2 regions of the uncultured Mailhella sp. genome follow, and region 1 is predicted to be linked to the other one. Evidence: predicted binding sites of a transcription regulator. Region 1 holds the regulator's gene; the other holds the start of a gene.

Region 1 (14,360 bases):
CCTGTACCTGCCAGGGGTTGAATCCGTTTTCGTCTCTCACGGTTTCGCAGGCGAGAAGATCATGCAGGGCAAGGAGCCGTCGGAGACGAGGGTTCTCGCCGTCGTCCTGAAAAGGATATTCCAGCAGATTGCGCAGAATGCGCAGCCGTCTTTTTTCCTTGTCCGGGGGGATGTGCAGGGCGGCGGCCATGAGGCGACCGAAAAGCATGAGCTCGTCGGAAGAAGAGAGCGTCCCTTCGCAGCAGAGGCGGAGCAGATTCGTGTCGGCAGTGCCGTGATTGAACAGGGAAATTTTTCCCGGAACGGGCAGCGCGTCGCCGGAAGCGCCGGAAAAGAGCTCGACAAAGAAAGGAGCGATGCCTTTCCCTTTCGGGAGAATGAGCTCGTGCAGCGTATCCAGCATCCGCACCACAAGTTCGAGATTGTCGCATGCCGCGCAGAGTCTTTGTCTGCCCGGGGAAAGGGCGGCGCTCACACGGGAGAACAGGTCGCCTTTTGTGATTTCCGGGCCGGGCAGGAGCATGCGCGCGACAAAGTCGAAAAAGCGGGCCATGCGCTTGTCGGCGGCCTCTGCCGGATGTTCGTCGTTATTCCGGGCGGGAAAGCCGCTCCAGAACACGTCGAGCCAGTCGTTGTCCAGCTTGCGGGCGATGTCGTCGGCGCGGTCCGGGTATGCTTCCCTGAGCCACGGCAGAAACTGCGCCTTGAAGTGTTCCCATTCCGTGAGCTGTTTTCCCCGGGCGTTCATCGTGATGAAAATGTCGTCGGCGCTGTTGCCGAGCTTGCTCAGACGTGCAAAATGAAAGCGGATGGGGCAGTCTTCCGCCTCGAGACGCTCCATAAGACAAGGCACGTCAGAAAAGCTCACATGAATGGCGTCGAGCATGGTCAGCATGCCCGCGACGGTGGCGTCGTGATTCCATGCCGGGCTGAACCAGCATGCATCCGTGATGAGAAAAGACGGCTTTCCGGATCCGTTTTGCCGGAAAATGTCGGCGTGTTCTGCCAGTTCCCGGCAGAAGTTCTGCGAGCTTTCCCGCACCTCGTACCGGAAGCGTCGGAGCAGCGCGCTGAGCTCGTCGCGCCGCGAGTCGCGTGACTCTTCCCGGGCCGCGGCGTACCAGTGCAGCAGAAACAGCGTGGTCAGGCGCTGCTGCCCGTCGAAGGGCAGAAAAACGCCGTCTTCCACTTCTCCGTAAATGAAGTCGAGCATGAGCCTCTTGTTTTCGGTCAGCGCCTCTTTCAGCTCCGCCACGAAGCCCTCCCGAACGCGGCGCTCATCGCTCCTGCCTTGGGCATAGTCGCGCTGAATGACGGGAATGACGATGTCATGATCTTGAAGCAGCTGGTGAAAAGTCATGCCGTTCATGACGGAATTCCTCCCTGAGACTCGCAGAAGGCGCTGAGAGTTTTCTCTATTTCCCGTTCATAGTCGTCCATGTCCCGGACGGTCCAGCAGGGAGAGACGGAATGTTCCTGCGTGAAGGCGCGCAGGAACACGGCGACGGTGCCGGGAGGCACATAGATTCCCTGCCGCATCATGTTGAGCAGCCTTGTCCTTTTGACGGCGAAAATGGCGTTGTTCAGGCGGGAATTGCTTCCGCCGTCCAGAAGGGCGAGATTCCCCAGCGTGTGCGTTCGCTCGTCGCTGTCTCCCGAAACGCGGCGCAGGAACTGCATAACGGCGTTGTACAGCGCATCGAAGTCCTCCATGTTTTTCTTTTCGTCGTCTTTTTTCAGAAAGGCCGAACAGGATGCCGCAAGCGCGCTTTTTTTCTCCTGGAATTCGTCGTCGCTCATGTGCTTTTCTTCTTTCGTCAGCGCGTCTGGAGACATCTGACGCAGCTCGTCGAGGTGATCCCTCACCCAGTTGGTCTGATCGCGTACATTCGTCAGGCTCTCGACGTTCTGCGCCTGAATGTGTTCCAGACTCCAGCTCTGCCGTCGATGCTCTCCGAAGGGGAAGCGGCGGCCCTTTTCGCGCGAGAGTTCGACGTTGAAGAGAAAGAGCAGCCGTCGAATGAGGTCGTAATCACTGTCGTAGCGCAGCGCGTGCAGATCGGGCAGGGCGTTGCCGCCGAACATGACCGTCCGTATTTCTTCCAGCAGCTTTTTGCGGAAGATCGACTTTCTGTTTTCCCGCGCCAGGGCAAGCAGGTGTTGCAGACAGGGGACGGCGCTGCCGTGCCTGACCGCTTTACTGATGAGGCAGCCCGTCCAGTGATAGAGGTCGTTGTCTTCATGCCAGAAGCGCAGAAGCTGCCAGCTCAGCACCACGTCGTGCCATACGCTGCGGGCGCGCTCTCCCTGTTTCAGTCTCTCGCTCATGCGCCGGAAGGAAAACTGATCGTCGGGATCGCCGTGCGGCCGCCCGGTGACGATATCCAAAAGAAAGCCCATGCGGGGAGCGCCGGAATCGTCGCCGTCGAGGCCGAGAAAGTCCCGGAACGACGGTTCGTGCAGCGAGCGTTCCATGTCGTCCCAAAGACTGCCGAGCAGAATTTGAGACCTGCCGGCAAAAAGTCCGGACGCATGAGGTTTGTCGGCTCCCGGATGCCCGTCCTCTCGCCCCGCGCGACTGATGAGAAGCGCCCGGCAGAGTTCCGCGCCGGTCAGGGGAATGCGGCCCATGTTCAGGCGGGCGAAGCGCTGCTCCGTGCTTCCTTCCTCTCCCGTCACGTCGTACCAGAGCACGCGTACGCGCCGGGAAAACGCTTCGTACAGCGCTTCGCCGGGCGCGTGTTCGCGGAAGAACGCCGTCACGCTCAGGCATGCCCGGGCCATGTAATGGAAGTCGGGATTTTTTCCAGATTCCTTCTGCCCCTCCGCACTTTCCGCCCACTCTGGTTCCCGGGCAAGACGACGCAGAAATTCACCGCTTTTTTCCCGGTTTTCGTAGCGTATCCTGAAGGAAAGGCGCTGCTCCTGTTCAGGGCGCGGCAAAGGACGGCGTCCATGAGAAAAATGGTGGTGAGCCTCTGCTGACCGTCGATGAGCTCCCAGCTCTCGGAACCGTCTTTTTGTTTCAGGCTTTTGACGATGACGGGCTGCAGAAAATAGGACTCGTGTTCTTTGCCGCTTTTGGCAAAGTCCGCAATGTCCTGTAAAAGCGCGTCCACATGCGTGTCCGTCCAGCGGTAGCCGCGCTGATAGCTTTTGACGAGGAAGGTTTTGTTTTTCAGGGCTTCTTCCAGGGAAAGGACGGCGTCATCCATGTGTACGTTCCCAGAGGCGGGCGGGCAAGATTACGATTTGCGGAAAGGAGGAAGGGACGGAATTTTTGAACGATGCTAGCACCTGGGACTTGCAGGTTCAAGGGCCCCTGGGCGCAACGAGAGTTTTTTCGTGTCGGCAAGAGGCAAAAAGCGGCCGTGAATCAGAGAAAGGGGCGTTTTCATGTTTCGCGGCTCTGCGTGCGCCAAGTGCTGCCGGAAGCGTGAAAAAAAACGCGCCCTCGTGTCGGAAACACGGGGCGCGCCATGCCTTCTGCCTTTTTGAGCCGTAGAAGCGACGGCCCCTGGAGGGCGAAAGTTGAAAACGGAAATCGTGCCGCGATTGTTCCGCACCGGACGGGATGGGGCGACGCTGGTGACGTTCGCGGGCGACTTTTACAGATGCTTCTTTCTGCGCGACGATGACGGAATGCCGAGTTCTTCGCGGTACTTGGCCACGGTGCGGCGGGCGATTTTGACGCCGAGGCCCTCGTTGAGGCGGGAGCTGATGTCTTCATCGGACAGGGGATGGGACTGGTCTTCGCCGTCGATGAGGGCGCGGATGCGGGCCTTGACGCTTTCGGAGCCCACCTGACTGCCGTCGCTGGAGGAGAGGGCGCTGTTGAAAAAGTATTTGAGCTCGAAGATGCCGTGGGGGGTGCCCACATACTTGTTGGTGGTGATGCGGCTTATGCTGGATTCGCTGCGGCCGATGTCTTCGGCGATGTCCTTGAGCACCAGAGGCTTGAGCTTGTACACGCCGTATTCAAAGAAGTCGTGCTGATGCTTCACGATGCTTTCCATCACCTGATAGAGGGTGCGCTGCCGCTCTTCGAGGCTGCGGATGATCCACACGGCCGAGCGCAGTCGGTCGTTCATGTAGTCCTTTTCCTCGCTGGAGCGGTTTTTCTCGGCGAGCTCTTCGGAGAGGGGGGAAAGCTGGAGGTGGGGCAGGTCTTCGTCGTTCATGAGGATGACGAATTCTCCGTTCACCTTGCGCACGAAGATGTCGGGGCTGACGTAGCAGGGCGTGCTGCTGCCGAGGCTGCCGCCGGGGCGGGGTTCCAGGCTCTGGATGATGCCTATGTATTCCTTGAGGGTGTCGAGGTCGATGTGAAAATGGCGCAACAGCGGCTTATAGCGCTGTTTTTCAAGGTCTTCGAGGTGATTTTGAACGAGATCGACGAGGATGGGGTCACGATCGTCGCGTCGGGCGTGCAGCTGGATGAGCAGACATTCGGAAAGGGAACGCGCGGCCACGCCGACGGGATCGAAATTCTGGATGGCGGAGAGCACGGGCGGCACTTCGGAGGGATCCGCGCCGGCGAGGGAGGCGATTTCTTCGTCGGTGGCGGTGAGGTAGCCGGTTTCGTCGAGGTTGCCGATGATGCACTCGCCGATGGACTTCTGTTTTTCGGTGAGGGGGGAGAGCAGAAGCTGTCCCATGAGATGGGCTTCGAGGTTGGGTTCGGCGGAGTGGCAGGCTTCGAGGGGATTGCCGTCCTCTTCGGCGGCCTCGAATTCCTGCTGAGCCACGCGCGACTGACTGGAAAATTCGCCGAGATATTCTTCCCATTCGGCGCTGCGGGCCACTTCTTCCTGAGGCCAGGGGCTGTCCTGTTCGGCGCTTTTGCGGGAATCGGCCGCGGCGTCGGGAGCGGAGGAGGCGGCGTTGTCGGTTTCGCGCTCCTCAAGGAAGGGATTTTCCAGCAGTTCCCGCTGCACCGCTTCCACCAGTTCCTGACGGGAGAACAGAAGCAGGGAAATGGCCTGCTTGAGCATGGGCGTCATGTGGAGCTGCTGGCTCAGTTTGAACTGCTGTTTGATTTCAAAGGCCATAATTTCTCCTGGTGACGGTTGAAAGGGGAGGCACGGTCGACAAAAACGCGGCACGGAGCGGTAATTCCGTGCCGCGACAGGTTTCAGCGGAGTTCTTCGGAAGCCACGTCGGCCAGACGGCGGACGGCGCGACGCACGAAGTCTTCGTCTTCGCCTTCCACCATGACGCGGCAGAGGTTTTCGGTGCCGGAGTAGCGCAGCAGCACGCGGCCGTGAGTGCCGAGCTTTTCTTCGATGTCCTTCTGGGCGGCCATGAGCTTTTCGCACTTTTCAAAGGGAATCTTGCGGGAAATGCTCACGTTGATGAGCTTTTGCGGATAGAGCTTGAGACGGTCGGCCAGTTCGGAGAGGGGACGTCCGGTTTCGCGCATGATGCGCAGAATCTGGAGAGCGGCGAGCAGACCGTCGCCGGTGGTGCCGTATTCGCGGAAAATGAGGTGTCCCGACTGTTCGCCGCCGAGCATGGCGTTGTGCTGACGCATGGCTTCGATGACGTAGCGGTCGCCCACCTTGGTGCGCAGGAGCTGGCCGCCGCGTTCCTTCATGAACACTTCGAGGGCCATGTTGCTCATGACAGTGCCCACGAGAATGTTCTTGTTGAGCTTGCCCTTTTTCATGAGGTCGTCGGCGCAGATGGCCATGATCTGATCGCCGTCGAGCAGACGTCCCTTTTCATCGACCACGAGGAGGCGGTCGGCGTCGCCGTCGAGGGCGAGACCGACGTCGGCGCGCACTTCGCGCACCTTGGCCTGAAGGTTTTCGGGATGGAGCGAGCCGCACTGATAGTTGATGTTCAAACCGTCGGGCGAGGTGCCGAGGCGGAAGACTTCGGCGCCGAGTTCCTCAAGGGCGAGGGGTGCGACCTTGTAGTTGGCGCCGTTGGCGCAGTCGATGACCACGCGCAGGCCGTCGAGGGTGAGCTGCTGGGGAAAGCTGCTCTTGAGATACACGATGTAGCGGCCCGAGGCGTCCACGATGCGGTAGGCGCGGCCCACCTTGTTGGAGGCGGGGTAGTCCCATTCGTAGTCCTTGTCGAGGATGAGCTCGGACATCTTGTCTTCGACCTCGTCGGGAAGCTTGAAGCCTTCGCGGTCGAAGAACTTGATGCCGTTGTCGTGATAGGGATTGTGCGAGGCGGAAATGACCACGCCGAAGTCGGCGCGCATGTTGCGGGTGAGGAAGGCGATGGCGGGAGTGGGCAGGGGGCCCACCTGATACACGTCCATGCCGGAGGCGCACAGGCCCGCGGTGAGCGCGGATTCAAACATGTAGCCGGAGAGACGGGTGTCCTTGCCGATGATGACCTTGCGGCGGCATTCGTCGGAGCGGAACACGGTGCCGGCGGCGAGGCCGAGGCGCAGGGCCATTTCGGCCGTGAGAGGATAGGTGTTGACCCGGCCGCGCAGGCCGTCGGTGCCAAAAAGACGTTCAGACATGGCTAATCCTGTGTTTCGATGGGTGCTTTGGGAGCAGTTGTTCCGCCGTGGCCGCCGACGCTGACGGAGGTCGCGGCGTTCGCGGTTCCGGCCGTGGAGGCGGAAGCGGCGGGCGCGGCGACTTTTGTCGGAGCGACTTTTGCCGGTACGGCGATGCTTGCCGGAGCGGCGACCTTGGCGGGCACGGTCACCTTGGCGGGAGCGGAGTCTGTTCCGGACGCGGGGGGCTGATCGGCGGGCTTGTCGTCGCCGGAGAGGGCGGGCGGCACTTTGAGGTCGTTGGGCTGAGGCATGGAGGCCGAAGGCAGCACGACGTCGCTCAGCGAAAAGTTTCCGGACACCCGCTGATCGGGCAGTTTCATGCCGAAGGTGTTGGTCGGCAGGGTGAATATGCTTTCGGCCGGGGCCCAGTTGTGGCTTTCCGCGCCGATGTCGGTGCGGCTGAAGAGCATGACGGTGGGCGGTTCGATGGAAATGAGGCCCGCGCCCGAGGGAAGCATGACTATGGGGGTGACTTCCGCGCTGTCGCCGGGAGTGAAGTCGGCGGGCTGGCGCACGATGACGCGCACGGCGTCGAGGTAGTCGCGGTCTTCCACGAGGGCTTCGGGCACGGAGATTTCCACGCTGGCCTGATCGGGACGCACGCTGTAGCCTTCGTCGTCGTTGTCGAGCTGGATTTCCCGCGAGAGGGTGACGTTCTGGGTCTTGAGGTCGAGCGAGTAGCGCAGTGTGGTCACGGGCGGGGTGATTTCCACCTGCGGCGGGGCCACGATGGCCACGTTGGCCTCATGGGGGCCTTCGCTGGCGTTCTTGGTGGGATCGTACACCACGATGAGCCGGTCGAGGGAGTTGACCTGAGTTTCCGGGCCCTTCACCGTGACGAAGGACGGCTCAAGAATGGCGTGGGAAATAAGGTAGGGCGAATCCGCCGGCAGGGGCAGCATCTTGTTTTCGAGCGGCACTACGCGTTCGGTGAGGGCGTCGGCCTCAAGCACGAGTCTGCTCGGCATGATTTCGAGTATTTCAAAGGCCTTGAAGTCGGGCATGGAATCCACGGCCAGGGGCAGGGCGGTGGCGCCGCGCTGCACGCCGGAAAGATCCACGGTATAGACGAGGTCGCGCGAATGCAGATTGCGCAGAAGTTCGGCGGAACCGCGCAGGCGCACGGAAATGTGATTGACCATGCCCTCGCGGATGATGAGTCCGTCGGGCAGGCCGCGGTATTCCACGCGCAGTTCGACCTGCGTTTCCACGTGATCGCGACCGACGACGAGATACCACAGCCCCGTGGCGATGACGAGGGAGAGCAGTACGGAAAGAACGGTCTGCAACCGGCTGTTATTGATTGAGGACATTGGCCAGTATCCGTTCCAGGCGTTCTTGATTCAGGGGATTGGAGAGGTGGCCGTCCTGGGCTAGGGTCACTTCTCCGCGTTCTTCCGATACCACGATGGAGATGGCGTCGCTCACTTCGGTGATGCCGATGGCGGCCCGGTGACGGGTGCCGAAGTGCTGACGGGCGACGTTGGCGAGCGGCAGCACGCAGCCTGCCGCGGTAATGCGGTCGTTGTGGCCTATGATGACGGCGCCGTCGTGGAGCGCCGTGTTGGGAAAGAAGATGGTGGCGAGCAGATCCTGCGAAACCACGGCGTCGATGGTGACGCCCTTTTCGGTCATGTCGCCGAGGGCGACGTTGCGTTCGATGACGATGATGGCTCCGATGCGGCGGGCGGCGAGAGCGCAGGCGGTGCGGCTCACGGTGCTTATCATTTCCGTGCGCACGTTGGCCTTGCGCCGGAAAAGATGTCGGAAGTTCATGTTGGAGAGAGCCTGGCGGATGTCCTGATGGAACAGGATGACCACCACGAGGAACAGGGAGCTGAACACGTTCTGGAGCAGCCACACGAGGGTGAACAGGCCGAGGAACTGGGCGGCCGCGAACAGGGCGAGCAGCAGGAGCAGGCCGTTCAGGGCGGCCATGGCGCGCGTGCCCCGCACGAAGCGGATGCCGTAGTAGCAGAGAATGGCTACTATGAGAATGTCCAGCAGGTCTCGCCAGCCGAATGTCAACTGTCCCAGTGCGAACATGTCAGTCTTTCCAGGGGGTGAAGTGTTCCGCGAGGGTGAGGGCTCGCCGGGCGGAGGCCACGTCGTGAACGCGGTGATGGAAGACGCCGCGCGCGGCGAGCAGCGCCGTGCAGACGCTGGTGGCTTCTATGCGTCTTGTCACGTCGAGGCCGAGCAGGTCGCCGAAGATGCTCTTGTTGGAAACGCCGAGCAGCACGGGACGCCCCAGGGCGAGGAGTCTTTCGATGCCGGCGAGTATCTGACAGTTGTGTTCCGCGGTTTTGCCGAAGCCTATGCCCGGATCGAGCATGATGTTTTCTTCGGGCAGACCGGCCTTGACGAGGGCGGTCATGCGCGCTTCGAGGAAGGCGATGACCTCGTCGAGCACGTTTTCGTAGCGCGGATCGTTCTGCATGGTGCCGGGGGTCATGCCGGGGCGGCAGTGCATGAGCACGTAGCCGGGGCGATACTGAGCGAGCACGTCGGTGATTTCGGGCTCCCACACGCCGGCGGAGATGTCGTTGATGATGTCGGCGCCGGCTTCGAGCACGGCGGCGGCAACGGACGTGCGCCAGGTGTCCACGGAGAGCAGGGTGTCGGGCGGGGTGCGTCTGCCGCGACCTTCGGAGAGGGCGCGCACGAGAGGCAGCACGCGGCGCATTTCGTCGTCGGGGGGGACGTCCTGCGCGCCCGGACGCGACGAAGCCCCGCCGAGATCAAGCACTCTGGCTCCGTCTGCGGCGAGGCGTCTGGCGTGGGAAAACGCGCTTTCAAAAGAAGGGTGCCTGCCTCCGTCGAAAAAGGAGTCGGGCGTTACGTTCACCACGCCCCACAGTGTGAAGCGCGACGGCGTACCGCCCTGTTTTTCGGTGGAAACAGGGCTGAATGCCCCGTTGCGAAGCATCCAGACCGTGTCCTTATTCATCGTTATTTGTCTCCCCTGTCGGCTCCTTCGCCGGAGGCGGAAGAGTCGCTTGCGGCCTTTTCCTCAGGCTGAGGGGCCGCGGTCTCCGCAGGGGGCGTCGCGTTGGACTGGCTGTTCCCGGCGTTGTTCTTTTCGTCTGCGGAGTGTTCTTCCTCAAGATGGAATTCGCCCGCGTTCTGCCCGTTGATCTGAAAGGGGGGCAGCTTTTCGCCCCGCATGAGGATGTCGATGTCCTCGCCGGAAATGGTTTCGCGTTCCAGCAGGGCGTGCGCGATGGCGTGCAGCATGTCGATGTGTTCGGTGAGCAGGGTGCGGCAGCGTTCGCGGGCCTCGTCGATGAGGGCCTTGACTTCGCTGTCCACGAGGCGGGCCATGTCGTCGCTCACGGAGCGGGTGTGGCCCCATTCGCGGCCGAGGAAGACTTCCTCTTCATGTTCGCCCACGGTCTGCGGACCGATCTTGTCGCTCATGCCCCATTCGCACACCATCTTGCGGGCCATCTTGGTGGCGCGATCGATGTCGTTGCCCGCGCCGGTGGTGATGTCGCCCATGATGATTTCTTCGGCCACGCGGCCGCCGAGCAGCACCACGAGGTTGTTGCGCAGAAAGTCGCGGGAGTAGCCGTGACGGTCTTCATTGGGCAGCTGCATGGTCACGCCCATGGCGCGGCCGCGGGGTATGATGGACACCTTGTGAACCGGATCGGTGCCGGGCAGGAGCTTGGCGGCGAGGGCGTGTCCGCCTTCGTGATAGGCGGTGATCTTCTTTTCTTCGTCGCTCAGGATGAGGCTGCGGCGTTCCTTGCCCATGAGGACCTTGTCCTTGGCGTATTCAAAGTCGGACATGTTCAGGCGGTCCTTGTTGAGCTTGGCGGCCTGAAGCGCGGCTTCGTTCACGAGGTTTTCAAGGTCGGCGCCGGAGAAGCCGGGCGTGCCCTTGGCGATGGTGGTGAGATCCACGTCCCTGGCGAGGGGCGTGCGGCGGGTGTGGACTTCGAGAATCCGTTCGCGGCCGCGCAGATCGGGCGTGGAAACCACGACCTGACGGTCGAAGCGGCCGGGACGCAGCAGCGCGGGATCCAGCACGTCGGGGCGGTTGGTGGCCGCAATGAGAATGACGCCTTCGTTGGATTCAAAGCCGTCCATTTCCACGAGCAGCTGGTTGAGGGTCTGCTCGCGTTCGTCGTGACCGCCGCCGAGACCTGCGCCGCGCTGACGACCCACGGCGTCGATTTCGTCGATGAAGATGAGGCAGGGGGCGTTCTTCTTGCCCTGGGCGAAGAGGTCGCGCACGCGGGAGGCGCCCACGCCCACGAACATTTCCACGAAGTCGGAACCGGAAATGGAGAAGAACGGCACGCCGGCTTCACCGGCCACGGCGCGGGCCAGCAGAGTCTTGCCGGTTCCGGGAGGGCCTACGAGCAGCACGCCCTTGGGAATGCGGCCGCCAAGACGCGTAAACTTGCGCGGATTGGAAAGAAATTCCACAACTTCGGCAAGCTCTTCCTTGGCTTCGTCCACGCCGGCCACATCGGCGAACGTGACCTTGCCCACCTGATTCTGATCCTGCATGCGCGCGCGGGAACGGCCGAACGACATGGCCTTTCCGCCGCCGCCCTGCATCTGACGGGCAAAGAAGATCCACACGCCGATGAGCAGCAGCATGGGGAACCACGAAATGAACACCGACATGGCAAGCGGCGTTTCTTCGGGCTTCTTGACGTCGATGACCACGTTCTTGTTCTTGAGTTCCTGAACGAGGTTCGGATCGTTGGGGGCATAGGTGCTGTAGGTGCGGCCGTCGTTGGTGACGACGGTGATGTTTCTGTCTTCGATCACCACCTGACTGACTTCCCCGTTGTCGACCTGCGAGAGGAAAGTGCTGTAGGCGGCGGAGTTCTGCGGGGTTCCGCCGTTTTCGTTGAACAGGCTGAACAGGGAGATCATGGCAACGGCTATGATGCTCCACAGCAGGATATTGCGGGAAAACTGGTTCAAAGCTGCCTCCATGGCTGCTTATGATGACGCACTCAAAGTGACGGAGAGGGCCCGGCTTGCCGGGCTGCCACAGGTGAAACGGCAGGCTCCGCAGGCGACGATGCGTCGCCCCTGTCGTTTTTTATATTTGTAATGCCACTTGCCGACTTTGACAATGATGTGCAGGCCGGTTTTTCCGCTCCGGGAACTTTTTTCTGCAAGAATCGTGCCGAATTGAAATGAGTTGCGCCCCGCTTTTTTCTTTCGGAACCGTCCGAACTTGCCAGACTTCCCGCCTTGGGCTAGCATCCGCCGATGCGGAAAATCACGTCCGCCCGCGGCCCGTCCGCGCTTCTGCGCGCCCTCACAAAACGCGGACGAACGCCTTTTCCCGCCGCATTTTTGGCCCGCCCGGCCGATGGGGTTCATTCATGTTCGTTGACTGCCATACTCATGTTTTTCATCCGCGCATCGCCGAAAAGGCGAAAATGAAGCTCGCGGAACACTACAAGCTCTTCTGTCACTGCAAAGGCACCCCGGACGACCTGCTCCTGCGCGCAGGCCGCGCGGGCATCGATCACTGCGTGGCCCTCTGCGCCGCCACGAGCGCCCTCCAGGTGCGCCCCTGCAACGCCTACGCAGGCTACCTCCAGCACAATTATCCGCGCATCACCGCCTTCGGCTCCATCCACCCCGACTGCACGGACTGGAAACAGCAGCTCGACTGGCTCCGCTCCACGGGCGTCCACGGCATCAAGCTCCACCCGGATTTCCAGCACTTCTGGCTCAATGATCCCCGCCTCTACCCCATCTTCGAGGAAGCACAGAGGGATTTTATTTTTATGATACACATAGGCGACAGCCTCCCCCCGGAGAAAAACCCCTCCTGTCCCTATAAAATGGCCGCCATCCTCGACGACTTCCCCCACCTCAACGTCGTCGCCGCCCACCTCGGCGGCTTCCGACAGTGGTCCTACGCCCTCGACGCCCTCGCCGGCCGCGACGTCTGGATGGATACCTCCTCCTGCATGAAGGAAATCTCCGACGATACCCTCAAGGCCATCCTGAAAAAACACCCCCGCGATCGCCTCGTCTTCGGCACCGACTACCCCATCATGGACCCCCAGGACGAAATCGACGCCCTCCAGAAACGCACCCGCTTCTCCGACAACGAAATCGACGAAATCCTCGCCAACGGCACCCACCTCCTCTTCGGATAACCGCAAAGGCAGGAAAGGCAGAAAAGGCAGAGAAGACAGGAAAGGCATGCGGGGGAAATAATTCCCCCCGCGCCCCCCTGTTTCTGCCTCGCAGCTGACGCTGCTTCGGCAGGACAGGGTGAACGGGATGATTATGCCCGAGGCAAAGGGCGAGGGCGGGAGGTCGGAAAGGCTGGGACTGCGAGGGGTAGTGTGCTCGGCGGGCGCTGTTCGGGCTGCGCACCCAGTGCAGGTGTGTCCTCACGGACCCACCTGCGGTGGCCGACTCCTGTCCGGCCTGCGCCGGACAGTCGTGAGTAAGGAAGGAATTTCCAGATATTGAGGATGAGGGAGCAGACGTCGAGAGTCGCTAACGCGGACCGGAAAGTATTCTTTCTCCGCTCTGGGGGGACGCAGACCGACGGTGCGGAATTCGACAGGCGGGCGGGGAATCTTCACGTATACCCAAAATGCTGCGGGACGGCCCCGCAAGGGGTCGTCCCGCAAATTATGGGGGTTCGGGGGAGATTATCTCCCCCGATGCCTTTTCTGCCTTCTTGTCTTCTTTCCTATCTTTTGAGGGCGTTGGCGATATGGGAAGCGAGGTCCTGGACGAGGAGGGACTGGGCTTCGACCATGGACTGGATGGAGTCGCCGGCGGGTCTGGATTTGACGAGGTGGCCGGAGTTGAGGACGGAGCCGTCTCTCTGGAGTCTCCAGACGACGTCGAGGGTGACGTTGCCTTCGAGGGGGCCGTCGAGTCTGCGGATATCGAGCATGAGTTTATCGTCGACTTTGGCGCCGGTGCGGAGGGGGAGGGCGGAGACGCCGCGGACGGCGAGGGCGTCGCAGAGGACGCGGGAGACGCCCTGACCGAGGCTTTCGCCCCAGCGGTCGAATTCATGGATGGTGATGTTCACGCCGTCGGCCTCGCGCAGGACGATTTGTTGTCTGATGAGGTATCCTGGCAGGGTGACGGGGAGCACGCCGATGCTGGCGGTGTCGGAAGCCGAGGATGCGGGCAGGGGAGAAGAGAGCACGTAGTAGCGCACGGTCGGGGAGGATTTGAGCTGTGCGGGGAGCGAGCATCCGGTGAGTGCGAGTGCGAGGACGAGGGAGCAGAGGACGGGTTTCATCAGTTGTTTCTCCCGAAGATGAGGGCGTTGGGCTTGATTTCCAGCAGGGTGGCGAGTTCCGAGAGTGCCTGGGCGGCGCGTCGGAGGGTGAGCATGGTCTGGCTGAATTCGAGCACGGGGGCGGAGTCTTCGCTGAAGAGGCTGTTGGCGGTATCGGCGGTGCGGCGCAGGCCTTTCATGGCGTTCTGGGCTTCGAGGACCACGCCTTCGGAGGAAGACGCGAGGCTGTCGATGCTTCTGAGGGCGGCGTTGACGCCGGCGAGGGTGTTGTGGATATCCTTTTTCAGGGAACCGGCGAGGGAGGCGTAGGCGGTCATGGTGGAGTCGGCGCTTTGTCTGAGCGCGCCGAAGGAGCGCACTTCCTCGCGGATGGTATCGCTGGTTTCGCGCATGCTGGCCACGAGGCCGGAGGCGTCGATGTCGCGGAGCTGTTCGCTCATGCTTTTCACGCTGCTCACCACGTCGTAGAGAATTTCCTGAATGGGAATGTTTTCGAGGGTGCTGAGGGCGGCGTCGAGGGAGGAGAGCTGCGTGGGAATCTGGGGCGAGCCCTTGTAGGGAGCGAGGGAG
Region 2 (14,360 bases), 1.7 Mb from region 1:
CAAGTCCACGCTCATGTCCATACTGTCGGGCAAGTCGCGGCAGGATTCCGGCACCATCTTCGTGGACGGCCTTCCTTCGCCGTTCCGCTCCCCCCGCGACGCCCTGGCCGCGGGCATCGGCATGGTGTATCAGCACTTCATGCTCGTCGAAGCCATGACCGTGACGCAGAATCTCATGCTCGGTCAGGCGCACGGCATTCTGAATCCCGCGGCCATGCGCGCAAGAGTGCTTGAACTTGCCGAACGCTACGGCTTTGAAATCAATCCCGACGCCATGATTTCCGATCTTTCCATGGGCGAGCGTCAGCGGGTGGAAATTCTGAAGCTGCTCTACCGCGACTGCCGCGTGCTCATTCTCGACGAACCCACCGCCGTGCTCACGCCGCCGGAAATCAGTCAGCTTTTCTCCGCACTGCGGCGCATGGCGGCCGACGGCAAAGCCATCGTGTTCATCAGCCACAAGATGAAGGAAGTGCTGGACCTCGCCACCGAAATAAGCATTCTGCGCCGGGGCGAGATTGTGGAGCATTTTCTGCGCTCCGAAGTGCCGGGCGAACGGGAGCTCGCCGAACGCATGGTGGGCCGTCAGATGGAAACCGAAGTGGAACAGACCCCCGTGGAAAAGGGCGAAGTGCTGCTGGAACTCGACAACGCGTGCTGCGGCATGGCGCAGTCTCTCAGCTGCACGCTGCGGCGCGGCGAAGTGCTCGCCGTGGTGGGCGTGGCCGGCAACGGTCAGCGCGAGCTCGTGGAAATGGTCACGGGCGGCGCAAAGCCCGAAGGAGGCTCCGTCCGCATTCTCGGCAAGAGCTGGAGCGAGTTCATGCGCACGCGCATGGGGCGTCGGAGCATGGTGTACATTCCCGAAGACAGAAAGGGGCTTGCCACCTGCCCGTCGCTGGATCTCCTGGACAACTTCCTTCTCACCAACCGCAACGGCTTTCAGAATTTCGGATTTCTGGACAGGCGTCATTCGGCCACGGCGGCCGCGGACATCATGGAGGAATACCAGGTGGTGGCCGACGGACTGCACGCCACGGCCGGATCGCTTTCCGGCGGCAATCTGCAAAAAATGGTGCTCGGTCGGGAATTTTTCCGTGAGCCGAGTCTGATTGTGGCGGAAAATCCCACGCAGGGGCTGGACATCGGAGCCATGGAGGAAGTGTGGCGGCGCATTCTGGACGCGCGCGACCACGCGGGCGTGCTGCTCGTGACGAGCGATCTGCGCGAAGCCATGACCCTGGCCGACACCTTTGCCGTCATGTACCGGGGCCGCTTCATCGACGTGTTTCCCCGTTCCGACGAAGCGCGCGTGGAGTCCATCGGCCTCATGATGGCGGGCATACGCTTCGGCGAGGACGCGGAAAACGGCGCGGACAAGGCGCAGGAAAAATAAGACGGCGACGTGCTGTTTCGCAAACAGGGGCGGCCCGTTCTGCGGGCCCGCCGCCCGCGACTCCGCGTCCGCGAGGCGGGAAGATGCCCGCAAGTCGGAAGTCCGCGGCCAGATGCGGGAAACGTCGGCGAGCTGACGGGAGCCCGGAGATGCGCGCTGGCCTGCGCCGCGTTTCCGCCCCTGCTGTAGCGGCCCTCTTTTGCAGCACACGCCGCCCCGCAAGGAAGGAAGCATGAAAAAGAAACTTGACGTAGCCACGGCCGTGCAGGCCGCAGGCATACTTTTTGAGCTGAACACCGGAGAAAACGGCGTGCTGGCCATGGCGCAGAAAGCCCAGCTGCCCTGCGCCTCCGACGAAGAAAAGAAGAGGCTCATGCTGGAATGGCGGGCCTACGTCCACGCTGCCGTGCTCTACGGACTCATGGTGCAGGCCCCCAACGTCGTGGTAGTGGAATACCTGCGCGTCACGCAGAGCATGCTGCAAAAGCTGGGATACAGCCCCAAAGAGGCCGAAGACTTCGTGGACGGCGCGTTCCGCGCCTACGTGGATCCCATGGTCAGAACCAAAACCCAGGAATGCCCGGACGTGTTCTTCCGCCGCCTCCTGAACCGCGGCGTCTCCGAAGTCCCGGCGGAAACCGCCGCCGTGGTCTCCGGCGTCATGGCCATGGTCATGTCCGCCATCCTCGACAAGCTCGAACAGTATGAGTTTGGGATAGAATAAGAATAGAGGACGGGGGAAGGAGGGAAAACTTTTGAAAAAGTTTTCCCTCCTTCCCCCGGGGCCCCCATCCTCTCTTTCAAAACTTTTTAATTGGGGGGCAGCCTGCTCCCGGCATTCGGAAAAACGTCCAAGCGCTGCGGGGAGACAAAGGAAGAGGCCGGATGTTTCTGCGCTGATGGAGTCTTCCGCAGGACAAAAGGCGCGGATGTCGATGGGTGCGTGTCGTCACGAACGCAGGCAGATTTGCCCGGCGCAAGGCAACGACGTCGGGCAACGCGCTGAAAAGCGTTCAGGCGCGACGGCTCCGCGCGTTTTCCGTCAGCTCCGCAGAAGACACAAAACAGCGCGTTCTGATTCCGACCCCCTCCGCAGAAAACACACGAACGGATTTCGGCACGCGCAACGCGCCGACGCAGGAGGCGTCAGGGAACGCTCGTCAGCGGATGCAGCACTCGCCGTTCAGGCCGCAGGCCGAGCCCGACACCGCGTTCAGAGACTCTCCGGAAGCAAGCGCGGCCTCGATTTTGGCCTCCACCTCGTCGAAGGGCGCAAAGCCCCGAGCCACGGCGTGCAGTTCTCCGTCGTCCGTCTTCACAAAAAGCGTAGGGTACACCACGAAATCGCCGAGAATCTCTTCGGCCTCGTCCATTTCCTTCTGAGCCTTTTTCTGCACGGCCTCGGAAGCGAGAGCCTGCGAAAGCGCCTGCGCCGTCACGCCCCAGCGCGCCGCTACGTCGGCCTGCACGTCGAGAGCGAGCACGTCGCGCCCGTCTTCATAAAAGGCGTTTTGAAACGCTTCCATCTGCTCCAGCGCGTGGCCGGGAGCCAGCTTCTTGAGCGCGGCCATGAGCAGCGCGGAGCGCGAGGAATCCATGAGCACGCTGCCCGACTCCTCCAGCAGTCCGAAAAAGCCGCTGCCGAGCTTGCGGCCCGTGGTGTCGGAAAGGCGCTGAAAAAACGCCCGCAGACGCGGCGTGCCCATGCCCGAAGTCTGTTCGGGTTCGTCCACAAGATTGCCGCACAGAACGCGCACGGGAAAGGAATGCTTCGCAACAAGCTTCTCCATGACCGGAGCAAAGCCGAAACACCAGGGACAAAAAACGTCGGTAATGTAAATGAAGGATGGCATGGCGTTCCCTTACCGCAATCCGCGCCGCTCGCCAAGAAAAAAGTTCCGAAGCGGCTCCGGTTTCCCCAAAGCTCGAAGGCCCTCGAACGCGTCGGGAAGCTGCGGGAAACCTTTCCGGTTCCCCCCCGAGCGTCGCCCCCTTCGGCCGACGCGCACGAAGGCAGCTTCCGCTGCGCCCGAAAGCTCCGACGGCAGACATGGAGGGCCGTGCCGCTTTTCCCGCCGCCTCGCTCGCGCCGCCCTTCCGGATCAGCGATCCGCCCCGCGCCTGTCCTTGCCCTAAAGCACGGACGCCGCGTCCGGCAGAGCGCATTTCCCCCTCTTCCCCGGGCCCGCGCCGCAAAGGAACTTGACGAAGGAGAGAAGTTTCCCTAGAAATATGAATTCCCCGGCATATCCACGCTTTTGTATCAGAAGGCAGCACCCATGCTTCAGAGCGAGCTTATCAGCATCATTGAACAGACGGCTCCCCTTTCGCTTATGGCGGAATGGGATCATTCCGGCGTTCAGGTGGCCTCGGCCCGCGCCGACATACGCCATCTTGCCGTGTGCCTCGATCCTGCGCCCGAACAGCTGCGCGCCGCCGTGGAAGCCGGAGCGGACATGGTGCTCACGCATCATCCGCTCGCCATGCGCCCCGCCTGGACGAGCGCGCTGAACGGCTACACCGACGCGCTCTCCATTCTGTACCGCAACGACGTGCCCCTCTACGCAAGCCACACCACGCTCGACGCCAATCCCCTCGGACCGAGCGCCTGGCTGCCCGATCTGCTCGGCCTTGAAGACCGCGTGATTCTGGAAAAGACGGGCACGTTCACCGCGCCGGACGGCTCCGTGGTCGAAGGGGGCTTCGGCTGCGCGGGCAGGCTGCCCGAAGCCATGTCCCTTGCGCGCCTTTGCGCCGTCATGCGCGAAGCGCTGCCGCTTGAAAGGATGTGCGGCGTGGCCCGTCTCATCGGCGATCCCGACCGGGAAATCCGCCGCGTGGCGGTGTGTACGGGATCCGGCTCCTCGCTGCTTGAGGAAGCCGCGGCCGCGGGCGCGGACGTGTTCATCACCGGCGACGTGAAGTATCACGACGCGCTGGCCCTGGCCTCGCGCCACGATGCGCGCAGCCCGAATTTCTGCCCCATGGCAATTCTTGATGTGGGGCATTTTTCCCTGGAAGAAGAAATGATACGCCGCTTCGCGCTGCTTCTGGACAGGAAGCTTGACGGCGTGACGGTGACGTTTTTGCCGGGCAGGGATCCCTTCCTGCCCTTGACCTTTCTTTCTGAAGTACCGGAGGTACTGTCGTGAGCCTCTATATTGAACAGATCCGCCAGCTTGTGGCTCTCCAGCACGTGGACGACGGCATTCACGCCGTGCAGGCCGAAATGGAAGCCGCTCCCAAGGAAGTGGAATCTCTGCAGAAGCGTTTCAACTCGCAGGACACCCAGCGCAACTGGATTCTGGACAAGCTCCAGCACCTGCAGGAACAGCAGAAGCGCCTCGACGCCGACATTCAGGACGACGAATCCCGCCTGAACAACAGCAAGAACAAGCTGATGCAGGTGGAAAACGACCGCGAATATCAGGCCATGATCCGCGAAATGGACAGCATGGAACGCCAGAACCAGACCCGCGAGGAAGAGCGCATGGCTCTGCAGGAAGAACGTTCCCTGCAGGAGAGCAATCTTCAGTCCGTGGAGGAAACCTGGAACGAACTCAAGGCCGAGCTCGAAAGCCAGAAGGAAAATCTGGAAAAGCGCATCGCCGAATGCCGCACCCGTCTTGAAGCGCTGGAAGCCCAGCGTGCCGAAGTGGCGGCCCTCATTTCCCCGCCCGTGCTGAGCCGCTATGAATTCATCCGCAACCGCCTGCGTCATCCGGTGATCGTGCCTGTGGAAGCGGGCATCTGCTCGGGCTGCCACATTGCCATTCCGCCGCAGGTGTTCATTGATCTGCAGCGCGGCAACCACATCATGAGCTGCCCGAACTGCCAGCGTCTCATGTACTGGGCCCACGACTATCAGGATCCCAACGCTCCCAAGCCCGAAGCCAGGGCTGCGGAAAGCGCGGAATAAGCGTCGGAGTCTGGCCGCGTTTGGCGCGGCTGAACGCTGCAACGCGCACAAATTCGGAGTCGGACGGGCTGTCGCTGCGGATCGCATGATCCGGGGAGGAAAGTCCGGGCTTCGCAGGGCAGGATGCTGGCTAACGGCCAGAGCGGGCGACCGCTGGAAAGCGCAACAGAAAGCAGACCGCCGTTCTTCGGAGCGGCAAGGGTGAAACGGTGAGGCAAGAGCTCACCGGCTGACGTGGCGACACGTCAGGCCAGGCAAGCCCCATCCGAAGCAAGACCAAATAGGGAAACCGGCCGGCCCGGCCCATGGTTTCCGGGTAGGTTGCTTGAAGGCGCGGGCAACCGCGTCTCTAGAGGAATGACAGCCGCCGTTCTTCGGAACGGTACAAAACCCGGCTTATAGTCCGACTCCTTTTATCATGGGGAGGGAGCGCAAGTTCCCTCCCCATCCTGTTATCCGCGAGGTGAGCATGCATAATGAATGCTGGGGCGTCATCCTCGCCGCCGGTCAGGGCCGCCGCATGGCCGAGGCCACGGGCGGCGAAGCCAAGCAGTTTCTGCCCTACCAGGGAGCGCCGCTCTGGTGGCATTCGGCGCGCGCCATGGCCGCGTCGCCGCTGATTCACGGTCTGGTGTTCGTGTTTCCCGAAGAGCGTCTGGAAAGGGCCCGTCAGGAGGCGCTCGAACTCAACGCCAAAGAATCCTGCGGCGTGCCCCTTCGTTTTGCCGCGGGCGGAGAGCGTCGTCAGGATTCCGTGCGTCACGCGCTCGCCGCACTGCCGGATGACTGCCGCACAGTGCTCATTCACGACGGCGCGCGCCCCTTTCTGCGCACCGCCCTCGTGACCAGACTTGCCGACGCGCTGCGGGAAGGTTCGGTTTCCGGCGTGATTCCGGGCGTGTCCGTCACCGACACCGTGAAGGAAACCGACGCGCACGGCTTTGTCACGCGCACGCCGGAGCGCGCGTCGCTGCGCGCCGTGCAGACGCCGCAGGCCTTCGAGCTCGCCGCGCTGCGCGAAGCCCACGAACGCGCCGACCGCGAAGGCTGGAACGTCACCGACGACGCCTCGCTCATGGAGCGCGTCGGCTCTCCCGTGCTCGTCGTGGAAGGCGACCGGGACAACGTCAAGATCACCAACCCACAGGATCTCGCCTTGCTTGCCGAACACAAACCTTCTCTGCCCTGCTGCGGCTACGGCTACGACGTTCACGCCTACGGCGGCAATCGTCCGCTTATGCTGGGCGGCGTGGAAATAGGCGGCGAATACCTCATCCGCGCCCACTCCGACGGCGACGTGCTGCTCCACGCCCTCATGGACGCCGTGCTCGGCTGCTTTGCCGGGGGCGACATCGGCCAGCTGTTCCCGGACAACGATCCCGCCTTCGACAACATTTCCTCGGTGGTGCTGCTCGATCAGGTGCTTGCGAAGGCCGCCGAAGCCCACGTGCGCCTCGTGCATGCCGACCTCACCGTGATAGCCCAGAAGCCGAAGCTTGCCCCCCGCGCCGACGCCATCCGCCGCAACGTGGCAAGGCTGCTCGATCTGCCCCTCGATCACGTGGCCTTCAAGGCCACCACGGAAGAGAAGCTGGGCTTCACCGGCGCTCTTCAGGGCATCAAGGCCGTGGCGCTCGTCACGGCGCTGCGCGCCGAGCGCTGATCCGGCGCTTTCCGGGCCCCCTCTTTCCTTTGCCGGGCCGCGCGCCCACGCCTTTCTCAGGAGACCTCATGTTCCTTTACGACGTCGCCATCATCGGAGCCGGCCCCTCAGGACTTCTCTGCGCCAGAAACGCGGCCCGCCGCGGGCTTTCCGTGGCGCTTGTGGACAGTCACGACAGGCCGGGCGTCAAGCTTTCGCTGGCCGGGGGCGGACGCGGCAACTTCACCAACCGCACCATCACGGAAGCGCACTACCTCACCGACGCTCCCGACGTGGTGCGCACCGTGCTGCGCGCCTTTCCCTGCGAGAGAGTGCTCGACCTGCTGCGCGAACTGTGCCTGCCCTTTGAGGAACGGGACTTCGGGCAGATTTTCGGTCTGCGCCCGGCCGCGTTTCTGGCCGACAGGCTGGCCGTGCAGTGCGACGACGAACGCGTGGACTTCTATCTCGGCTGCACGGCCCGCGGCTTTTCCCTGCCCGCGTCCTCGCCGTCCTTCGGCAGAAGCGGCGAAGAGGCCGCCTTCTCCTTTGCCGCCGGAGAGGAACGGGTGAGTGCAAGGCGTCTGGTGCTGGCCGGAGGCTCTCCGGCCTTTCCCGCCGCGGGATCCAGCGATTCCCTGACAAGGCTTGCGGCCTCGTGGGGGCATGACGTCGAACCGTTCCGGCCCGTGCTCGTGCCGCTCGTCATGCCCGGCGACTGGCCGCTCTCCGGTCTGGAAGGCATCAGCCTCAACGTGCGCGCGGGGCTGCGTAAAAACGGTCAGGATATCCGGCCCGATCCTGCGGGCATACGCTCTTTGCTGTTCACGCATCGCGGCGTGAGCGGCCCGGCCGTGCTGGTGGCTTCCTGCTGGTGGCAGAGCGGCGACGAGCTGGTGCTCGACTTTCTGCCGGAACTGCCCGTGCTCGAACTTCTCAACGAAAAGGAGCACGGCAGACTTCTTGTGCGCAATCTGCTCTCGCGCTACATGCCCGCCCGCCTTGCCGACGCGCTCTGCCCGGAAGATCTGGCCCGCAGAAAATGCGCGGAGCTCGGTAAAAAGGACAGGCAGCGCCTTGCCGACGCCGTGCATCGCTTCCGCTGCCGCCCCTCGGGCACGGAAGGCCTGAAAAAGGCCGAAGCCGCGGCGGGAGGCGTGCGGCTCTCCGGACTCACTCGACGCCTTGAAAGCCGAAAGGTGCCGGGGCTCTACTTCTGCGGCGAAATGCTGAACGTCACGGGACTGCTCGGCGGCTACAACATTCACTGGGCGCTTGCAAGCGGCGAGCTCGTCTCCTCCGCGCTTGCGGGCGAACGCGCGCCCCGCCGATAGACGCCGTTTTGCGCAAAGACGCCGTTTTTCCCGGTCCGAAGCGGGAAACGGCAAGCTTCCCCCGCGTGTTCTTCCCTGTTTGCGAGCGCTTTCCCGCAGCCTGCCCGCATCCCGCTCAGGCGGCTCTTTCGATGCGGCGAAAGGACGCGGAAGGACTCCGGGCGGCGTGGATGAAGCCCCTCCGCCTCTGCGCCGCCGAATGCGCCGCCCCTCCTTCCGGGTTCGCCGGCAACACGCCCCGCACGCTCCCGCCGCCGGAAGAGCTCCGCGCGGGCAGCTATCCCGGCAGGCACGCCCGCAACAAAGACCAAGGCGCGCCCTGCGCTTTTCCCCCGCCCCGACGCAAGCCCGCGCCCTGCGCGCAGACCGTGTTTCCGCGCTTTTCCCGCACGGGCGGCAATGCTCTCTTTTCCGCCGAAGCCTTGCCTTTCAACGACTCCGCTCTGTAACGGACTGTAACGATCGTTGACAATTCTGTACCCTTAGACTAAGCAAGAGTGTAAAACATGCAGTCAGTCCGCGCTTTTCCCGGCAAAAGACATGGCCGCATGCCCGGCGGCAACCGACGCCCGACACGCCCTTTTGCCCTCCGTCCGCAGACGGAGAAGGACTCTTTTTGGCGGGACTTTTCTTCCCGCACATCGCGCCCGGCACGGTTGCGCCCGCACCTGCTTTCCTTCCGACGGGGCTCCCCGTCCGGTCTGTTTCCTTCCGGGAAACACAACTTTGACAAAGGACCACGGATGAAAATCATTGTGATAGGTTCGGGCTACGTGGGGCTGGTGACGGCCGCATGCTTTTCCGAAGTCGGGCTCGACGTCTGGTGCATGGACACCGACGCCGCCAAGGTCGCCAAGCTCAACGCCGGCGGCTGCCCCATCTATGAACCCGCGCTGCCGGAACTGCTCGCCCGCAACGCCGCCGCGGGCCGACTCCATTTCACCACCTCCCTGGAAGCATGCCTCGACGGCGCGGACGCGGCCTTCATCGCCGTGGGCACCCCCGAAGGCGAAGACGGAAGCGCCGATCTCACCTACGTGTGCAACGCCGCCCGTTCCGTGGGGCAGCTCATGAAGGGCGACCTTGTGGTGGTGGTCAAGTCCACGGTTCCCGTGGGCACCTGCGCCAAGGTGGAGGCCATTCTCCGCGAGGAACTCGACGCCCGGGGCGTTTCCTTCAACTTCGACGTGGTCTCCAATCCCGAATTTCTCAAGGAAGGTCACGCCGTCAACGACTTCATGATGCCCGACCGCGTCATCATCGGCGTGGAAAGCGACCGCGCCCGCGCCATCATGAGCGAGCTGTACCGCCCCTTCATGATGACCGGCGACCGCATGCTGTTCATGGATCGCGCCTCGTCCGAGCTCACCAAGTACACGGCCAACGCCATGCTCGCCACGCGCATTTCGTTCATGAACGACATAGCCAATCTCTGCGAGCGCGTGGGCGCCAGCGTGGACATGGTGCGCAAGGGCATAGGCATGGATCACCGCATCGGGCCCAAGTTTCTGTACGCGGGCTGCGGCTACGGCGGTTCCTGCTTTCCCAAGGACGTGAAGGCCCTCATTGCCACCGCCGCCCGCTACGGCTACGACATGGACGTGCTTCAGGCCGTGGAACGCGTGAACGCCCGGCAGAAAACCGTACTTTTTGAAAAAATTTCCCGCCACTTCGGCGATTCCCTCAGTGGCCGCACCATTGCCGTGTGGGGGCTCGCCTTCAAGCCCGGCACCGACGACATGCGCGAGGCTCCCTCGCTCGTGCTCATTGACGCGCTTCTCAAGGCCGGCTGCGCCGTGCGCGTGTTCGACCCCGTGGCCATGGAAAAATGCCGCTCCCTGCTCGGCGACTCCGTATTCTTCGCTCCCGACATGTACGAAGCCGCGAGCGGCGCGGACGCCCTCGCCGTGGTCACCGAATGGAAGGAATTCCGTCTGCCCGACTGGAAGAAGCTGCGCGCAGCCATGAAGAGCCCGATCATTTTCGACGGACGCAACATCTACAGGGAAGAGAGCCTCAAGCACACCGGATTCACCGGATACAGAATAGGCTGAGCTCTCGCCTGACTTTTGCGGCGCTCCGCGCCTCCCGGCTCCTTCTTCCGCGTGAACGAGGAGCCGTTTGCATGAAAAAGGACTGCTTATGAACATACTCGTTACCGGCGCGGCCGGCTTCATCGGCTACTTTCTCTCCCGAAGGCTGCTCGACATGGGCCACAGCGTGACGGGCATAGACGAAATCAACGACTACTATTCCCCACGCCTCAAGACGGCCCGTCTGGCCAGGCTCGGCGTGACCGGAGAGACGGACTACGCCGTCTGCGCGAAAAGCGCCTCGCATCCGGGCTTTCGCTTCGTGCGCCTGCGCCTCGAAGACCGCGAAGGCCTCGAAAAGCTGTTTGCCGAAGGCGCGTTCGACGTCGCCGTCAACCTGGCTGGTCAGGCAGGCGTGCGCTACTCCCTGGAAAATCCCTTTTCCTACGTGGAGGGCAACGTGTACGGCTTCGTCAATCTGCTGGAATGCTGCCGCCGCCATCCGGTGAAGCATCTGCTCTTCGCCTCCTCAAGCTCCGTGTACGGCGGCAACGAAAAAACGCCCTTCAGCGAAGAAGATCCGGTGAACACCCCGGTGTCCCTCTACGCCGCCACCAAGCGCTGCGACGAGCTCATGGCCCACGTGTACGCGCATCTCTACCGCATTCCCTCCACGGGCCTGCGCTTCTTCACCGTGTACGGCCCCTGGGGCAGACCCGACATGGCTCCCGTGCTCTTTGCAAAAGCCATTCTCGCCGGAGAGCCCATCAAGGTGTTCAACAACGGAAACCTCTCGCGCGACTTCACCTACATCGACGACATCATCGAATCCGTGGTTCGGCTCATCGATCATGCGCCCGAGGGGCCCGTGCCCACCGACATCTACAACGTCGGCTGCGGACATCCCATGGCCCTCATGGACTTCATCAGCATTCTGGAAGAGTCGCTGGGCAGAAAGGCCGAAAAAATCATGATGCCCATGCAGAAGGGCGACGTGTATCAGACCTGGGCCGACACCTCAAAGCTGCAGAAGCTCACCGGCTTTGCGCCCGCCACGCCCCTTGCCGAAGGCATCCGACGCTTTGCCGAGTGGTACCTCTCCGATGACAATCCCATCCGGGAAGACTGATTTGCCGGACGCCCCTGCGCGTCCGGCTCCTCGCGGCGCGGCCCTTCCGGCCGAAGCCCCCCGCTCCCACCCCCTCACACGGCGCAAGACGCCGGGGAGAACGATCATGACCAGCCAGCAGAACCAGACCGCCTCCTACGATCTGACCATACTCGTTCCCGTTTACAACGAAGAAGACAACATGCAGGCCCTGTCCTCGCGCCTGGCCGCCTACCTGCCCCGCGCCAAAATGTCCTCCTGCGTGCTCTTCATCAACGACGGCTCCTCCGACGCCAGCGGCGAAAAAATCCGCGCCGCCTGCGCCGAACACGAACACTTCTTCTTCATCGAGCTTGCCTGCAACACGGGCCTCAGCAGCGCGCTCAAGGCGGGCATGGATCAGGTGCTCTCCCCCTACCTCGCCTACATCGACGCCGATCTTCAGACCGCGCCCGAGGAACTGGATCTGCTCACGCCCTACCTTAGCGACTACGAGCTCGTCACCGGCGTGCGCGCCAACCGCAAGGACACCGGCTTCAAGAAGATTCAGTCGCGCATCGCCAACGGCTTCCGCCGCATGATGATCAAGGACGGCGCGCGCGACACCGGCTGCCCCCTCAAGGTCATGCGCGCCGACATGGCCCGCTCCCTGCCCTTCTTCAAGGGCATGCACCGCTTCTTTCCCGCGCTCATTCAGCTTGAAGGCGGCCGGGTGAAGCAGGTGAACGTGTCGCACTTTCCCCGCGTGGCGGGCGTTTCCAAGTTCAATCTGTGGAACAGGCTGCTCTCGCCTTTCGTGGACTGCCTCGTCGTGCGCTGGATGCAGAAAAGACACATCGCCTACAAGATCGCTTCCGACAACCTCAGGCACGAATAGACCGCCGAAACGCGCCGCGTTCCGGAACGCCCCGCCGCTGCAACGTCTGCCGGGGCCGCGCAAGGAATCATCATGAAGGAATATCTGCTCGTCACCGGCGTGGGGCTGCTCGCTCAGGGCTTCTTTTCCCTGCGCATGCTCCACCAGTGGATAAAAACCGAACGGGCGAAAAAAATCATCTCCCCCTCGCTGTTCTGGGTGTTCAGCATCTGCGGGGCCTACCTGCTCATGCTCTACGGATGGCTCAGAAACGATTTCGCCATCATTCTCGGGCAGTTCATCTCCTACTACATCTATCTCTGGAACCTCAAGGCCAACGGCATATGGCAAAAATGCCTCCTGCCGCTGCGCCTCGTGCTGCTCCTCACTCCGCCCGCCGCCGCGGTCAGTCTGGCTCTCGGCGGCGCCAACATCGCGCAGACGCTGTTCAAGAACCCCGACATTCCCCTGCCGCTGCTCGTCTTCGGCTGCATAAGTCAGGCCCTTTTCACGCTGCGCTTCGTGTACCAGTGGTGGTATTCCTCGAGGCATCACGTTTCCGTGCTGCCCATGGGTTTCTGGGGCATCAGCCTCACCGGTTCCGTGCTCATCTGTCTCTACGGCGTGCTCAGGCTCGACATCGTGCTCATTCTCGGACAGGCCCTGGGACTCGCGGCCTACGTGCGAAACATCGTGATCGGTCTGAAAAGCGCGCGCTCTTCTTCCGAACGTTCCTGACGCCCCCGACAAAGGCCTCCCCATGAAACAACGCATCGTTCTCTACGTCTTTTCCCTGTTCGTCCTTCTGCCGCTCGTTTACGTGTTCGGCACCGGCATCATGGAGGCGCGCAATCTCATTTCCGCGCAGTCCATGGCGCTCGACGGCGACTGGCTCATTCCCCACCTGTTCACCGAAATCCGCCTCAACAAGCCGCCGCTGCCCGTGTGGCTCACCGCGCCCGTCTTCCTGTTCGACGCGCATCCCTCCATGTTCGCCCTGCATCTGCCCGTCATTCTCGTGACCGCGCTGCTCGGCGTGTTCTGCTTCGATCTGCACCGCACCCTCTTCAAGGACGACAAAACCGCCTTCTACGCGGGGCTCGTCGTTTCCACCATGCTGCTCACGCTCAAGCTCGGCACCACCAATTCCTGGGACATCTACTCCGTGGTGTTCATGACCGGCGCGCTCGTGGGACTGGTGCGGAAAGAACGCGGCTGGCTCATCGCCGGCGTGCTGCTCATGGCCGCCTCGGTGCTCAGCAAGGGACCCGTGCAGCTCTACACCATGCTGCTGCCCTTCCTCGTCACGCTTTTCGCCTTCCAGCGCTCGCTGCCCTGGAAGCGCCTGGCCGTCATTCTTCTCGGCGGCTGCCTGCTCGGTTCGCTCTGGTATCTCTACGTGTACCTCGCCGTGCCCCGCGTGGCCGCCACCGTGGCGCAGGGCGAAGTGAGCGCCTGGAGCACCATGCACACGGCCTCGTTCTTCTTCTATCTTTCCTTCCCCGGATTCGCGGGAGCCTGGGCCCTGCCCTGCCTCGCCGGACTCGGCAGCCGCTGGCTGAACAAGGAAGACGGCAGAAAATACGAAATCAAATTCCTGCTCTGCTGGTTCCTGCTCTCCCTGCTGCTGCTCTCCCTCGTGCCCGAAAAGAAGGAACGCTATCTCATGCCCGCCATGGTGCCGCTGGCGCTGCTCACGGCGCAGGTGCTCCGGCACTGGGTGAAGGGCCTCCAGGAAAACACCCTCTCCCTTCTGGAAAAACGCATCATCACCGTTCACCTCGGCCTCGGCGCGCTCGCGGCTGCGGGCATCTGCCTGTTCATCGCCTGGAGTCACCGCGACTTTGCGCTCTACGCCTCCCTGTTCGCGCTGCTCTGCCTTCTCCTCGGCGCGGCCGGGCTCAAGTTCCCGCGCTTCATCGTGCCCGTGACCTGCGTCATGGTGCTGCTCGTGGCGCTGGCCGGATTCCGCATGGGCTCGACTCGCCCCGTGGTGCAGAAGGTCGCGCCCACATGCTCGCTGGAAGAGCTGCGCACGCTGCCGCGCCTGAACGGCCTGCTCTGCTACTCCT

What was found. Region 1 encodes sigma-54, which starts transcription at its own class of promoters, with help from an activator protein. Its sites were predicted from a motif close to CTGGCACGGNNNNTGCTT; they were not measured.
Region 2: a site for sigma-54 is predicted at 5,609-5,626, ahead of ispD (2-C-methyl-D-erythritol 4-phosphate cytidylyltransferase). Genes of this name have one in related genera too.

Annotation. Positions count from the first base shown of each region.
Region 1 is NZ_OZ007001.1:711,087-725,446, reverse strand. It holds gene ABGT79_RS02830 (DUF262 domain-containing protein) at 1-1,369, opposite strand, end outside; gene ABGT79_RS02825 (hypothetical protein) at 1,366-2,784, opposite strand; gene ABGT79_RS02820 (DUF262 domain-containing protein) at 2,766-3,215, opposite strand; gene rpoN (RNA polymerase factor sigma-54) at 3,609-5,051, opposite strand; gene glmM (phosphoglucosamine mutase) at 5,135-6,487, opposite strand; gene ABGT79_RS02805 (hypothetical protein) at 6,490-7,842, opposite strand; gene cdaA (diadenylate cyclase CdaA) at 7,826-8,575, opposite strand; gene folP (dihydropteroate synthase) at 8,577-9,479, opposite strand; gene ftsH (ATP-dependent zinc metalloprotease FtsH) at 9,482-11,476, opposite strand; gene ABGT79_RS02785 (hypothetical protein) at 11,495-11,884, opposite strand; gene ABGT79_RS02780 (amidohydrolase family protein) at 11,887-12,675, shown strand; gene ABGT79_RS02775 (PqiC family protein) at 13,224-13,790, opposite strand; gene ABGT79_RS02770 (MlaD family protein) at 13,790-14,360, opposite strand, start outside.
Region 2 is NZ_OZ007001.1:2,412,715-2,427,074, reverse strand. It holds gene ABGT79_RS10140 (ABC transporter ATP-binding protein) at 1-1,396, shown strand, start outside; gene ABGT79_RS10135 (hypothetical protein) at 1,629-2,120, shown strand; gene ABGT79_RS10130 (DsbA family protein) at 2,557-3,249, opposite strand; gene ABGT79_RS10125 (Nif3-like dinuclear metal center hexameric protein) at 3,676-4,548, shown strand; gene ABGT79_RS10120 (C4-type zinc ribbon domain-containing protein) at 4,545-5,315, shown strand; RNA gene rnpB (RNase P RNA component class A) at 5,371-5,730, shown strand; gene ispD (2-C-methyl-D-erythritol 4-phosphate cytidylyltransferase) at 5,785-6,978, shown strand; gene ABGT79_RS10105 (aminoacetone oxidase family FAD-binding enzyme) at 7,047-8,291, shown strand; gene ABGT79_RS10100 (UDP-glucose/GDP-mannose dehydrogenase family protein) at 9,035-10,345, shown strand; gene ABGT79_RS10095 (NAD-dependent epimerase) at 10,434-11,453, shown strand; gene ABGT79_RS10090 (glycosyltransferase) at 11,560-12,309, shown strand; gene ABGT79_RS10085 (lipid-A-disaccharide synthase N-terminal domain-containing protein) at 12,382-13,026, shown strand; gene ABGT79_RS10080 (hypothetical protein) at 13,049-14,360, shown strand, end outside.